One region of the Streptomyces sp. NPDC049597 genome, then DNA from elsewhere that is predicted to be linked to it. Evidence: predicted binding sites of a transcription regulator. Region 1 holds the regulator's gene; the other holds the start of a gene.
What was found. The regulator HrcA, encoded in region 1, represses chaperone genes, less so after heat shock. The targets are predictions, from matches to a motif close to TTNGCACTCNGNNNNNCNGAGTGCNAA.
Positions count from the first base shown of each region.

Region 2: a site for HrcA is predicted at 5,868-5,894, ahead of groL (chaperonin GroEL). Genes of this name have one in related genera too.

Region 1 covers NZ_JBFAOY010000001.1:457,778-465,232, reverse strand. The annotation lists gene hemW (radical SAM family heme chaperone HemW) at 1-223, shown strand, start outside; partial or broken gene AB0K02_RS02150 (Uma2 family endonuclease) at 324-897, shown strand; gene AB0K02_RS02145 (DUF3097 domain-containing protein) at 881-1,687, opposite strand; gene AB0K02_RS02140 (MBL fold metallo-hydrolase) at 1,714-2,436, opposite strand; gene hrcA (heat-inducible transcriptional repressor HrcA) at 2,600-3,616, shown strand; gene dnaJ (molecular chaperone DnaJ) at 3,617-4,753, shown strand; gene AB0K02_RS02125 (nitronate monooxygenase) at 5,265-6,338, shown strand; gene AB0K02_RS02120 (16S rRNA (uracil(1498)-N(3))-methyltransferase) at 6,335-7,078, shown strand; gene AB0K02_RS02115 (hypothetical protein) at 7,355-7,455, shown strand, end outside.
Region 2 covers NZ_JBFAOY010000004.1:66,732-74,186, forward strand. The annotation lists gene AB0K02_RS06955 (sugar ABC transporter substrate-binding protein) at 1-537, shown strand, start outside; gene AB0K02_RS06960 (sugar ABC transporter permease) at 546-1,442, shown strand; gene AB0K02_RS06965 (carbohydrate ABC transporter permease) at 1,439-2,287, shown strand; gene AB0K02_RS06970 (hydroxyacid dehydrogenase) at 2,321-3,349, shown strand; gene AB0K02_RS06975 (ester cyclase) at 3,405-4,097, shown strand; gene groL (chaperonin GroEL) at 4,230-5,858, opposite strand; gene groES (co-chaperone GroES) at 5,976-6,284, opposite strand; gene AB0K02_RS06990 (polysaccharide deacetylase family protein) at 6,646-7,455, opposite strand, start outside.

The sequences.
Region 1 (7,455 bases):
GGTGCTGACGGCGGAGGACCGCCGGGTGGAGCGGATCCTCCTGGAGCTGCGACTGAGGGACGGCTGCCCGCTCGATCTCCTCAGGCCCGCCGGCCTGGCTGCGGCGCGCCGCGCCCTCGCCGACGGGCTCCTGGACCCCGGCCCCTACGCGCGGGGCCGCGCGGTGCTGACCCTGCGGGGGCGGCTGCTGGCGGACGCGGTGGTGCGGGACCTGGTGGACTGATCACTCAGGCGGGGGAACCGCTGCGGATCGCAGGTGCGGCCCCTACCCTGATGCCTAGGCTGCCGCTCACAGGCCGCGGCGGAAGTGGAGGGCCACGGAGATGACCGCTGTGGATGATCACCGGATGACCGAGTTCTTCGAGAGCCTCGAGGTTCCCGAGGGGGTCAAGGTGGAGCTCCTCAGGGGGAAATCGTGATGACGGCGGGGCCGGACCTGGTCCACAACCCTCTTCGTGCAATCTGTTCAGGACGCGATTCCTCGGGATCGCTGGCACCGGTTGCAGACTCAGGACGTCGACATCCTCCGAGAGGCCAGCGAGCCGCAGCCCGACCTCGTCGTACTGGCACGGGACGCGGCTCCCGCATCCCGGTCGGCTGTTGCCTTCCGCACTCGTCACGATGCTGGTCGAGGTGGTGTCCAAGACAAGCAAGCTCCGTGACTACGTGACCAAGCGGTCGATCTACGCCGCCGGGGGTGTACCCGCGTACCTGATCATCGACCCCTCTGCTGCCAAGTGCGTGGTGCTGACCGAACCCGGCGGCAGCGGTGAGCAGGCCGACTATCGTACGGAACGAACCAGCAAGTTCGGAGAGCCAGTCCCTCTCGACGCCCTCGGCCTGACGCTCGACACCTCGGACTTCGGCACCCTGCCGGACGTCACGCAGGCTCCGTGACGAAGTCGATCAGCTCCTCCACCCGCCCCAGCAGCGCCGGCTCCAAGTCCTTGTAGGACCGCACACGCGACAGGATGTGCTGCCAGGCCGCACCCGTGTTGTCCGGCCAGCCCAGTGCCCGGCACACCCCCGTCTTCCAGTCCTCGCCGTGCGGGATCCTCGGCCACGCCGCGATGCCCAGCGACGACGGCTTCACCGCCTCCCACACGTCGATGTACGGGTGGCCCACGACCAGCACGTGCGGGTCGGTCACCGAAGCCGCGATCCGGGACTCCTTGGAGCCGGCGACCAGGTGGTCGACCAGCACGCCCAGGCGGGCGTCCGGGCCCGGGGCGAACTCGGCGACGATCGACTGGAGATCGTCGATGCCGTCCAGGTACTCCACGACCACGCCCTCGATGCGCAGGTCGTCTCCCCACACCCGTTCCACGAGTTCGGCGTCGTGGCGGCCCTCCACGTAGATCCGGCCGGCGCGGGCGACCCGGGCACGGGTGCCGGGGACCGCGACCGAGCCCGAGGCCGTACGCGCGGGGACGGCCGGCGCCGGCGCGGACGGGCGGACCAGCGTGACCACCTTGCCCTCCAGCAGGAAGCCCCGCGGCTCCAGCGGGAAGACCCGGTGCTTGCCGAAGCGGTCCTCCAGCGTCACGGTGCCCGCCTCGCAGCGGATCACCGCTCCGCAGAAGCCGGTCGCGACCTCCTCCACCACCAGATCGGGCTCCGCGGGTACCTCCGGGACCGGTGCCGACCGCTTCCACGGAGGTGTCAGGTCAGGGCTGTAGCTGCGCATGTCGGATGACGATACGACCGGTCGCCCTACGACACGCCGAAACGCGCCGCCAGCTCGTCACGCTGCGTCCGCACGAACGCCGCGTCCACCGCCGCGCCGTGCCCCGGCACGTACAGCGCGTCCTCGCCGCCGAGCGCGAGCAGGCGGTCGAGCGCCGCCGGCCAGCGCGAGGTGATCGCGTCCGGGCCCGCCTGCGGCTCGCCCGACTCCTCCACCAGGTCGCCGCAGAAGACGACCTCGGGGTCGCCGGGCACGAAGAGGGCGAGGTCGTGGCCCGAGTGGCCCGGTCCGACGTTGGCCAGCAGCACCCGGCGGCCGCCCAGGTCGAGCGTGCACTCCCCGCTCACCAGGTGGTGCGGCAGCGCCAGCAGATCGGCCGCCTCCGCCGCCGCGGCCGCCGGGACACCGTGCCGCACCGCGTCGGCGCGGATCGCGTCGCGTTCGCGGCTCAGCAGCGTGTCCACGCCGACCGCCCCGTAGATCTCCGTACCGGCGAACGCCGCCGTGCCCAGCACATGATCGAAGTGCGGGTGGCTCAGTGCGATGTACGTCACGCGGCGTCCGCCCGCCAGCGCCTGCGCCTGGACGCGGAGCTCGGCGCCCTCACGGATCGTCGAGCCCGTGTCGTACAGCAGGACGTGCTGCTCGCCCAGCACGAGGCCGACGGTCGCGTCCCAGGCCGGCAACCTGCGCCGGCCGACTCCGTCGGCCAGCCGTTCCCACCCGAAGTCTTCCCAAGCGGCGTCCATACGGCGACGCTATCCGCATCGACCAGCACAGGTCTCGCGGTAGCGTGGTCGGCCGCCCTTGCTAGGGGCGTACCCCGCCGCCGTACACTGGCCGGGGGAAGCTGGCACTCGGCCGTATCGAGTGCCAGGACACACCAAGGACCGGCAGCTGGAGGTGCGCGCGATGCTCAGCGAACGCAGGCTCGAAGTCCTGCGCGCCATCGTCCAGGACTACGTCGGCACCGAGGAGCCCGTCGGTTCCAAGGCGCTGACGGAACGCCACAAGCTCGGTGTCTCCCCGGCCACCGTCCGCAACGACATGGCCGTGCTGGAGGAGGAGGGCTACATCGCCCAGCCCCACACCAGCGCCGGCCGCATCCCCACGGACAAGGGCTACCGGCTGTTCGTCGACAAGCTGGCCGGCGTCAAGCCGCTGTCGTCCCCCGAGCGCCGGGCCATCCAGAACTTCCTGGACGGAGCCGTCGACCTCGACGACGTCGTGGGCCGCACGGTCCGCCTGCTCGCGCAGCTGACCCGGCAGGTCGCCGTCGTCCAGTACCCCTCGCTGACCCGCTCGACCGTCCGGCACGTGGAGCTGCTGTCGCTGGCGCCCGCCCGGCTGATGCTCGTACTGATCACGGACACCGGCCGGGTCGAGCAGCGGATGGTCGACTGCCCCGCGCCGTTCGGCGAGACGTCGCTGGCCGACCTGCGGGCCCGGCTCAACAGCCGCGTCGTCGGCCGCCGCTTCACGGACGTGCCGCAGCTGGTGCAGGACCTGCCCGAGTCCTTCGAGACGGAGGACCGCGGCACGGTCTCCACCGTGCTCGCGACCCTGCTGGAGACGCTGGTCGAGGAGACCGAGGAGCGGCTGATGATCGGCGGCACCGCCAATCTCACCCGCTTCGGACACGACTTCCCCCTGACGATCAGGCCGGTGCTGGAGGCGCTGGAGGAGCACGTCGTGCTGCTCAAGCTGCTCGGCGAGGCCAAGGAATCGGGCGTGACCGTGAGGATCGGGCATGAGAATGCCCACGAGGGACTGAACTCCACGTCCGTCGTCTCGGTCGGCTACGGTTCGGGCGGCGAGGCAGTCGCCAAACTCGGCGTGGTCGGACCGACCCGCATGGACTACCCCGGAACGATGGGAGCGGTACGCGCAGTGGCACGTTACGTCGGACAGATCCTGGCGGAGTCGTAAGTGGCCACGGACTACTACGCCGTACTCGGCGTGCGCCGCGACGCATCGCAGGACGAGATCAAGAAGGCCTTCCGCCGCCTCGCGCGTGAACTCCACCCGGACGTGAATCCGGACCCGAAGACGCAGGAGCGCTTCAAGGAGATCAACGCGGCGTACGAGGTGCTCTCGGACCCGCAGAAGAAGCAGGTCTACGACCTCGGCGGCGACCCGCTGTCCCAGGCCGGCGGCGGTGGTGCGGGCGGCTTCGGCGCGGGCGGCTTCGGGAACTTCTCCGACATCATGGACGCCTTCTTCGGAACGGCGTCGCAGCGCGGGCCCCGTTCGCGTACGCGGCGCGGCCAGGACGCCATGATCCGCCTGGAGGTCGAGCTCAACGAGGCGGCCTTCGGCACGACCAAGGACATCCAGGTCGACACGGCCGTGGTGTGCACGACGTGCTCCGGCGAGGGCGCGGCGCCGGGCACCTCCGCGCAGACCTGTGACATGTGCCGCGGCCGCGGCGAGGTCTCGCAGGTCACGCGGTCCTTCCTGGGCCAGGTCATGACCTCCCGTCCGTGCCCGCAGTGCCAGGGCTTCGGCACCGTCGTGCCGACCCCGTGCCCGGAGTGCGCGGGAGACGGCCGGATCCGGTCGCGCCGCACGCTCACCGTCAAGATCCCCGCGGGTGTCGACAACGGCACGCGCATCCAGCTGGCCGGAGAGGGCGAGGTCGGCCCGGGCGGCGGCCCCGCCGGTGACCTGTACGTCGAGATCCACGAGATCGCGCACCCGGTCTTCCAGCGACGCGGCGACGACCTGCACTGCACGGTGACGATCCCCATGACGGCGGCGGCGCTGGGCACGAAGTGCCCGCTGGAGACGCTCGACGGCATCGAGGAGGTCGACATCCGGCCCGGCACGCAGTCCGGCCAGTCGATCCCGCTGCACGGGCGCGGCATCACGCACCTGCGCGGAGGCGGCCGGGGCGACCTGATCGTCCACGTCGAGGTGACGACGCCGACGAAGCTGGACCCGGAGCAGGAACGGCTGCTGCGGGACCTGGCGAAGCTGCGGGGCGAGGAGCGGCCGACGGGCCAGTTCCAGCCGGGGCAGCAGGGTCTGTTCTCGCGTCTGAAGGACGCGTTCAACGGGCGTTAGCCCGTGGGGTTCCCCACCCCGTCCCTCCCGGGACCGGGGGCTCTGCCCCTGGATCCCGCAGCACGCTTCGCGCGGTGCCGTCGAACCTCTCCTGTGGCCTGGCGGCCGTGGGAGAGGCCCGGACGGGCGGGATCTCCCCCGCGAAATCCAGGTCTGCCGGGGTGTGAGGTGCGGGGTGTCTCCCCACCGGTCGGCCGGGCCGGACGTGCCGCGGGCAGAGCCGGCCCGTCCGCGGTTGAGGCGCGGTGTTCGGGCGCAGCCGGCGAACACCGCGCGAAGGACGGTACGGCTCCGGGGCGCACCCCGGTGACGAGAGACGGGGTACGAACCACGGCCGCCAGGCCGTAGGGGGATCGAGGCGCTGCGGGTCCACCCAGGGGGTCGGGCGGACGCCCCCGTTCAGGGGGAACAGGCGTGGGAGGGACAGGGCGCCGCAAGCGCCACCCGGCCCGGCCCAGCGGGGCGGAATCCTCGATTCGGTCGGGGGACCGGGGCATGCGACGATGCGTGCATGTCGTCCGCGCTGACCGGTCTTTGCCGTTATCCGATAGTGCAGGCCCCCATGGCGGGGGGTGCGTCCTGTCCGGAGCTCGCCGCCGCCGTGTCCGACGCCGGCGGGCTCGGGTTCCTCGCCGCCGGGTACAAGACGGCGGACGGCATGTACCAGGAGATCAAACAGATCCGCAGCCGCACCGCGAGCCCCTTCGGCGTCAATCTGTTCATGCCGCAGCCCGGCACGGCCGACCCGGCTGCCGTCGAGGTCTACCGGCATCAGCTCGCCGGTGAGTCCTCCTGGTACGAGACCCCGCTGGGCGACCCCGACGCGGGGCGGGACGACGGCTACGAGGCCAAGCTCGCGATCCTGGTCGACGACCCCGTCCCGGTCGTCTCCTTCACCTTCGGCTGCCCTTCGCGCGACGCGCTCGCCGCCCTGTCCGCCGCCGGCACGGTCACGGTGGTCACCGTCACCACGCCGGAGGAGGCGCAGGCCGCGCAGTGGGCGGGTGCCGACGCCGTGTGCGTGCAGGGCATCGAGGCGGGCGGCCACCAGGGAACGCACCGCGACGACCCGGCCGCGGACGGCTCCGGCATCGGGCTGCTCTCCCTGATCCCCCTGGTGCGCGAGGCGGTGCACCTGCCGGTCGTCGCGGCCGGAGGCCTGATGCGGGGCGCTCAGATCGCCGCGGTGCTGGCGGCGGGAGCGAGCGCCGCGCAGCTCGGCACGGCGTTCCTCGTCTGTCCCGAGTCCGGGGCGAACGCCCTCCACAAACAGGCCATGACCAATCCCCTCTTCGCCCGCACCGCGTTGACCCGTGCCTTCTCCGGGCGGCCGGCGCGCGGGCTGGTGAACCGCTTCATGCACGAGCACGGCCCGTACGCCCCCGCCGCCTACCCCGAGGTCCACCACCTGACGAGCGGGCTGCGCAAGGCGGCGGCGAAGGCGGGGGACCCGCAGGGCATGGCGCTGTGGGCCGGGCAGGGCCACCGGTTGGCCCGCGAGCTGCCCGCCGGGCGGCTGGTGGAGGTCCTCGTCGCGGAACTCGACTCCGCGCGCGCCGCGTTGGCGATGGGGGGTGCGCGATGACCGCCCCCGTCTTCGTCGTCGAGTCGCTCGAAGGCGTCGCGCCGGGCGGCGTCGTCACCCTGGACGGCCCCGAGGGACGGCATGCCGTGTCCGTACGGCGGCTGCAGGCGGGTGAGGAGATCGTCCTGACGGACGGTCAGGGCCGCGGAGCCGCAGGCACCGTGCTGGCCACCGAGGGCAAGGACCGGCTGACGATCGAGGTGCGGGAGTGCCCGGCCGAGCCGGAACCGGCGCCGAGGATCACCGTCGTCCAGGCGCTGCCCAAGGGTGACCGCGGCGAACTCGCCGTGGAGACGATGACCGAGACGGGCGTGGACGCCGTCGTGCCGTGGGCGGCCGCGCGCTGCATCACGCAGTGGAAGGGCGAGCGCGGGGCCAAGTCGCTGGCCAAATGGCGTTCCACCGCGCGGGAGGCGGGCAAGCAGTCCCGCAGGCTGCGCTTCCCCGAGATCGCGGAGGCGGCGACGACCAAGCAGGTGGCCGCGCTGCTGGCGGCCGCGGACTTCGCGGCCGTGCTGCACGAGGAGGGCGCGGAGCCGCTGGCCACCGCCGAACTCCCCGAAAAGGGCTCGATCGTGCTGGTCGTCGGCCCGGAGGGCGGCGTGTCCCCGCAGGAGCTGGAGGCGTTCGCGGAGGCGGGTGCCAAACCGTTCCGCCTGGGTCGCAGCGTGCTGCGCACGTCGACCGCCGGAACCGCGGCGACTGCCCTGCTGCTGGGACGCACGGGCCGCTGGTCCTGAGCAGGAGGGGCCGCGTGGCGGGACCGCCCGCGGCAGCCGGCCCGGCCGGGTGACGGCCCGTCACCGGGCGGCATTGGCTCAGCCCGCCGCGGCAGCGACCGGACCGCGCCTGACGCGCGTAGGCGTGTGGCGCACCGCCCGGCGGAACACCGCCGCATGGCCGACGGCCGGCCGGCGTGTGCGGCTGGTCCTCCTGGTCGTGGACGGACCGTACGCGCACCACGCTGGCCGCAACCGTCCTTTTCCCGCGCCCTCGTGGATGGCACGCTGCCACCCATGAGTGTGCTCAGAGCCGTGGTCGCCACCGGCGCCTGCGCAATCGCCGTCGCGGGCCTCGCCGCCTGCGACCCGGCCGCCGGCGGGCTCGACTCCGCCGC
Region 2 (7,455 bases), on a different contig from region 1:
AGCGGCGGCACCGTCGGCTACCTCGGCGCCTCGTGGGGCGCCGGTGTCCTCAAGGGCACGCTGCCCGAGCAGAGCGGCAAGTGGGCCGTCGCCCCGATGCCCACCTGGGACGGAAAGCCGGCCAGCGGCATGCTGGGCGGTTCCACGTTCGCCGTGACCAAGGACAGCAAGAAGGCCGAGGCCGCGGTCGAGTTCGCGAAGTGGATGACGACCACCGACGACGGCATCAAGGCCCGGATCGAGTCCGGGACCTCCAGCGCCTTCCCCGCCGCCGCCGAACTGCGTCCGGCCGCCAAGTCCGCGTTCGACACGGAGTACTACGGCGGCCAGGACATCTACCAGGTCTTCGAGAGCGCAGGCGCCTCCATCGTCCCGAACTGGGCATGGGGCCCGACCTCCGGCACCACCAACACCGCCATGAAGGACGCCTTCGGCAAGGTCACGACCGGGGGCGCCACAATCGCCGACGCCGTCAGGGCCGGGCACGACGCGACCGTCTCCGAACTCGGCAAGCGCGGCCTGAAGGTCGAGGGCTGACGAAGACCATGAAGGCCCGCACCCGTACCAACGCCGCTGCCGGCGTCCTGCTGACCCCCTTCTTCGTTCTCTTCGTCCTGGTGATGGTGCTGCCGATCGGTTACGCGGTCTGGCTGAGCCTGTTCACCGACAAGCAGTCCGGACTGGGCTTCGGCGGCACGGAGACCGTCTTCAGCGGCCTCGACAACTACGCGGCGGCGCTGGGTGACCCGGCCTTCCGCGAGGGCTTCGTCGTACTCCTCGGGTACTGCGTGTTTTACATCCCGCTGATGATCGGCGGAGCCCTCGTCCTCGCCCTGCTCCTCGACTCGGCGCTCGCCCGCGCCCGCCGCTTCTTCCAGCTCGCGCTCTTCCTGCCGCACGCCGTCCCCGGCATCATCGCGGCCCTGATCTGGGTCTACCTCTACACCCCCCAACTCAGCCCGGTCGTCGAGGCGATGGAGGCCGGCGGCATCGGCTTCGACTTCTTCTCGCCCGAGGGCGCCCTCCCCTCCGTGATCAACATCGCGCTGTGGGAATGGCTCGGCTACAACGTGGTGATCTTCTACGCCGCCCTCCAGGCCATCGACCGCTCCGTACTCGAAGCGGCCACGGTGGACGGTGCGGGCGCCTGGCGCACCGCGCTGCACATCAAGGTCCCGCTGATCCGCACCTCGGTCGTGATGGTCGCGCTCTTCACCATCATCGGATCGCTCCAGCTGTTCACCGAGCCGCTGATCCTCAACAAGGGCACCGGCTCCTCCGTCACCTCCACCTGGACACCGAACATGTACGCCTACACCGCGGCCTTCGACCGGAACGACTACGGACTCGCGGCCGCCGCCTCCGTACTCCTCGCGCTCACCGCCGCGCTTCTCTCCTTCGGGGTCACCCGCCTCACCGGCCGGAAGGAGAAGAGGGCATGAGCACCCCCGCCTCCCGCTGGATGTCCAAGGGCGCCGTCAACGCCGCGCTCACCCTCGCCGCGCTCTACATGCTCTTCCCGCTCGTGTGGCTGGTCACCGCGGCAACCAAGGACACCGGCGGCCTCCTCGCCGGAAACGCCTTCTCCTTCGAGGGGTTCAGCCTCGGCGCGAACCTGTCGGCCCTGGCCTCGTACGGCGACGGCGTCTACTTCCGCTGGTACCTCAACAGCCTTCTGTACGCGGGCGGCGGAGCCCTGCTCAGCTCGCTCATCAGCGTCGCGGCGGGCTACGCCTTCGACAAGTACCGCTTCAGGGGCAAGGAGAAGCTGTTCGGCGTGGTCCTGCTGGGGGTGCTCGTCCCGACCACGGCGCTCGCCCTGCCGATGTACCTGCTCGCCAGTGAGGTGGGCGTCGTCAACACCTACTGGGCCGTGCTCCTGCCCGTCCTGGTGCACCCCTTCGGTGTGTATCTCTCCCGGGTCTTCAGCGCCGGCTACGTCCCCGGCGAGGCCCTGGAAGCCGCCCGTATCGACGGAGCGGGTGAGCTGCGCACCTTCTGGTCCATCGGACTGCGCATGCTGATGCCGGGTTTCGTGACAGTCTTCCTCTTCCAGTTCACCGCGATATGGAACAACTTCTTCCTCCCCCTGGTGATGCTCTCGGACCAGAAGCTCTTCCCGCTGAGCCTCGGCCTGTACGCGTGGAACAGCAACTCCCATGCCGAGCCGGAGTTCTACCCGCTCGTCGTGACCGGCTCCCTGCTCGCCGTCATACCCCTGATCGTCGCCTTCGTCTCACTTCAGCGGCACTGGAAGGCCGGCCTGACCGCCGGCAGCGTCAAGTGACCCAAGCGACCTGTGAGGAGCCCGAGTTCCACCATGCATCACGCCACTGACAATCGCCCCGCGCTGCTGCTGGCCATGAGTCCGCGCGTCGCCGGCCAGTTGCTCTTGGATCGCCATCGCGAACGGCTGACGGCGCTCACCCGCACCGACCCGCATCTCGTCGCCCACGACCTGGCCTCCCCCTCGCCGCGCGTCGCCGCCGCGCTCGCCGAGGCGGAGGTGCTGCTGACCTGCTGGGGCGCGCCGCCGCTCACCGCCGAGGTGCTGGCCGCCGCGCCCCGGCTGCGCGCCGTCGTCCACGCCGCTGGCTCGGTCAAGCACCACGTCACCCAGGCGTGCTGGGACCGCGGCATCGCGGTGACGTCGGCGGCGGCCGCCAACGCCCTGCCCGTCGCGGAGTTCACGCTCGCCGCCGTCCTCTTCGCGGGCAAGCGGGTGCTGCGTTCCGCCCACCGGTACGCGCGGCTGCGCGCCCAGCACGACTGGCGCGCCGAGCTCGACGGGGCCGGCAACTACCGCCGTACGGTCGGAGTCGTGGGAGCGTCCCGTATCGGGCGACGCGTGATCGAGCTGCTGCGCCCCTTCGACCTGCGGGTCCTGCTGTACGACCCGTATGTGGACGACGCCGGGGCGGCGGAGCTCGGGGTCGAGCGCACCGGTCTCGACGAGCTCTGCGCCCGCGCCGACATCGTCACCGTCCACGCGCCGCAGGTCCCGGCCACCCGTCACATGATCGGCGCCCCCCAGCTGGCCCTGATGCGCGACGGGACCACGCTGATCAACACCTCGCGCGGCTCGCTGGTCGACGAGGAGGCGCTGCTGCCGGAGCTCGTCTCCGGCCGGCTGGACGCGGTGCTCGACGTGACCGAGCCCGAACTGCCGTCGGCAGACTCTCCGTTGTACGACCTTCCGAACGTGCTGCTGACGCCGCACATCGCCGGGTCGCTCGGCGTCGAGCTGTACCGGATGGCCGACCAGGCCCTGGACGAGGTGGAGCGGTTCGCGCGAGGGCTGCCGTTCGCCGACCCGGTCCTCCCGGGGACGCTCGGCCACTCGGCCTGAGGCGCCGCGATGTGATCTGCGTCACTAAAATGGACGTACGATCCTGGGAGGCACGATGAAATTCGTACAGATCATCGACTACAAGACCGACCGGTTCGACGGCGTGAACGCGCTCATGGACCAGTGGGTCGAGAAGACCAGGGGCAAGCGGACCACGTCCCACCTGATGATGGGCAAGGACCGCGCCGAAGGCTCGCACTACGTCGAGATCGTCGAGTTCCCCTCGTACGAGGAGGCGATGCGCAACTCCAAGCTCCCCGAGACCGACCGGATCTTCCAGGAGATGGTCGCTCTGTGCGACGGCATGCCGACGTTCACCGACCTCGACGTGGTCCGTGAGGAGCAGCTCAACGCGGCGACGGCCCGGCGCTTCTTCCACGAGATCGCCGCCGGCGGGAACATGGCCGCCATCGAGGAGGTGTTCGCCGAGGACTACACCGACCACGACATCGCCAACGAGGAGGACGCGGAGGTCGGCATCGACGTCATCCGGCGCGACCTCACGATGTGGCGCAACGCCTTCGACTTCACCTTCGAGCTCGACCGGCAGATCACCGAGGGCGACGACGTCGTGATGCTGTGGACCTTCAACGGCCGGCACAAGGGCGATTTCCAGGGGATACCGGCCACGGGCGAGCAGTGCTCCATGACCGGCACGACGATCTTCCGGTTCGAGGACGGGAAGATCAAGGAAGGCTGGTGGCACTTCGACATGATGCGGCTGATGCGGCAGCTCGGCGCGATGTGACCCACGGCCCCGGTGGAAGGCGGTCGAACGACGGTCGAAGCGGGAAGGCCCCCGCCCCCGCGGACAGCGGGGACGGGGGCCTTCTCTGCGCGGCAGGCGCCGTCAGGCTCGTACGGCCGTCAGGCCCGTACGTCAGTGGCTGTGGCCGTGACCGTGGCCGTGGCCCGCCTCGGCCTCCTCGTCGGCCGGCTTCTCGACGACCAGGGTCTCGGTCGTGAGCAGCAGCGAGGCGATGGAGGCGGCGTTCTCCAGGGCGGAGCGCGTGACCTTGACCGGGTCGATGACGCCGGCCTTCACCAGGTCGCCGTACTCGCCGGTGGCGGCGTTGAAGCCCTGGCCCGCCTCGAGCTCCGCGACCTTGGAGGTGATGACGTAGCCCTCGAGGCCGGCGTTCTCCGCGATCCAGCGCAGCGGCTCGACGGCGGCGCGGCGGACGACGGCGACACCGGTGGCCTCGTCCCCCTCCTTGCCCAGGTTGCCGTCGAGCACCTTCACGGCGTGGACGAGCGCGGAGCCACCACCGGAGACGATGCCCTCCTCGACCGCGGCGCGGGTCGCGGAGATGGCGTCCTCCAGACGGTGCTTCTTCTCCTTCAGCTCCACCTCGGTGGCGGCACCGACCTTGATCACGCACACGCCGCCGGCCAGCTTCGCGAGGCGCTCCTGGAGCTTCTCGCGGTCCCAGTCGGAGTCCGTGGTCTCGATCTCGGCCTTGATCTGGTTGACGCGGCCCTGCACGTCCTCGGAGTTGCCGCCACCGTCGACGATGGTGGTGTCGTCCTTGGTGACGGTGACGCGGCGGGCGGTGCCCAGCACGTCCAGACCGGCCTGGTCGAGCTTGAGGCCGACCTCCTCGGCGATGACGGTGGCACCGGTGAGGGTGGCCATGTCGCCGAGCATCGCCTTGCGGCGGTCGCCGAAGCCGGGGGCCTTGACGGCCACCGCGTTGAACGTGCCGCGGATCTTGTTGACGACGAGGGTGGACAGGGCCTCGCCCTCGACGTCCTCGGCGATGATCAGCAGCGGCTTGGAGCCACCCGCCTGGATGACCTTCTCCAGCAGCGGGAGCAGGTCCTGGATGGAGGAGATCTTGCCCTGGTGGATCAGGATGTACGGGTCGTCGAGAACGGCCTCCATACGCTCCTGGTCGGTCACCATGTACGGGGACAGGTAGCCCTTGTCGAAGGCCATGCCCTCGGTGAAGTCGAGCTCCAGGCCGAAGGTGTTGGACTCCTCGACGGTGATGACACCGTCCTTGCCGACCTTGTCCATCGCCTCGGCGATGAGCTCGCCGACCTGCTGGTCCTGCGCGGAGAGCGCGGCCACGGCGGCGATGTCGGTCTTGTCCTCGATCGGGCGGGCGGTCGCGAGGAGCTCGTCGGACACGGCCTTGACCGCGGCGTCGATGCCCTTCTTCAGGGCGGCCGGGGAGGCACCGGCGGCGACGTTGCGCAGACCCTCGCGGACCAGGGCCTGGGCCAGCACGGTGGCGGTGGTCGTACCGTCACCCGCGATGTCGTTGGTCTTGGTCGCCACCTCCTTCACGAGCTGGGCGCCGAGGTTCTCGTACGGGTCCTCGACCTCGACCTCGCGGGCGATGGTGACACCGTCGTTGGTGATGGTGGGCGCGCCGAACTTCTTGTCGATGACGACGTTGCGGCCGCGGGGGCCGATCGTCACCTTGACCGTGTCGGCAAGCTTGTTGACGCCGCGCTCGAGGGCGCGACGGGCGTCCTCGTCGAACTTCAGGATCTTCGCCATGGGAGCGATTCAGCCCTCTCGGAAATCGTGTTCAAAAGAACCGCGCCCCTCGCCGCCCGGCGTCAGCGGGGTGGCCAGGGGCGCAGCTCAAAGCAAATCTGCCGGGTGAAGCAGGAATTACTTCTCGACGATCGCGAGCACGTCGCGAGCCGAGAGGACGAGGTACTCCTCGCCGCTGTACTTCACTTCGGTGCCGCCGTACTTGCTGTACAGCACCACGTCGCCGACGTTCACGTCGAGCGGAAGGCGCTCGCCGTTCTCGAAGCGGCCCGGGCCCACGGCCAGGACGACGCCCTCCTGGGGCTTCTCCTTGGCGGTGTCCGGGATAACCAGGCCAGAAGCCGTGGTCTGCTCGGCGTCGAGCGGCTGGACCACAATGCGGTCCTCGAGCGGCTTGATGGCAACCTTGGAGCTGGTGGTCGTCACGATCCGACCTCCCCCTTCGGAGATCTCACGGGGTTAACTGATCTGAGGTGGCGACCAGGTGGATCCGTCGTCGCGGGTGCCGGACCTGCCCGTCGCTGTGTTGGCACTCTCCGGTGGGGAGTGCCAGGAGCGAGACTATGACTGCGATTAGCACTCGGTCAAGCGGAGTGCCAATGCAGCGCCGCGTGGCGGCCTGATCCGGCCGCGGCCGCGCCTGAGGCGGCCGTGCCGCCCGCGGCGAGTGGCGCGCTCCCTGCCGCCGTACGGCCCACGCGCTCGGCCGGGTCCGCGGCCCGCCGCGGCAAGGGGCGCACCGGCCGCCGGCGACCCGGCAACCCGGCGAGGGACCGGTGCGCGCGGCTCACACGTAGTCCTCCAGCTTCGCCACGGCGTAGCCCTTGGCGGTCACGGTCCGCATGACCCGCCGGATCACGTCCGGCATCGTGCCCTTCCACTCCCCGCGGCCCCGGAAGTGGGTGAGGATGATGTCGCCGGGGTGCAGGTCCCGGTCCCATTCGCGCCACTCCATGTGGTCGGGGAACGCCTCGGACGCCCACAGCGGCACGGCCTCGATCCCGCAGGACTTCGCGACGCGCAGCGTGTCCTTGTTGTAGTTCCCGTACGGCGGGCGGAACAGCCGCGGGCGCGTGCCGTACCGCTTCTGCAGCCTGTCCTGCTGGCCGCAGATCTCCCGCTTCTGGGCGGAGCGCGAAAGGCCGGGCAGATAGGGGTGGTTGAGGGTGTGGTTGTGCAGCGCGACGCCGCCGCCCTGCATCTTCTCGAAGTAGTCGTAGTCGTCGTCGATCACGTAGTCGCTGAGGAAGGCGCTGTACGGGATCCGCAGTTCGGACATCATCCGCAGCAGCTCGGGGTCCTTCTCCGCGCCGTCGTCGATCGTCAGGAAGACGATCTTCTCCTTGGTCGGAACGGTGGTGAAGACCGGCGGCAGTTCGTCGCCGCCCTCGACCTCGAAACCCTTGCGGGTGGTGATCCTCGGCTTGGTCTGCGGCGGCGGGGGCGCGGCGAGCGGGGTCTGCTCCAGGCCCCACCTCCTCGCTGCCGCGGCCCGCGCGGCCTGCGCCCGCCTGACCTTCCCGGCGTACGCGGACAACGCGCCGGACGGGCCCGCCGCCTGCTCCTTTCCCGCCGGGCCCCGCTGGACCTGCTTCCC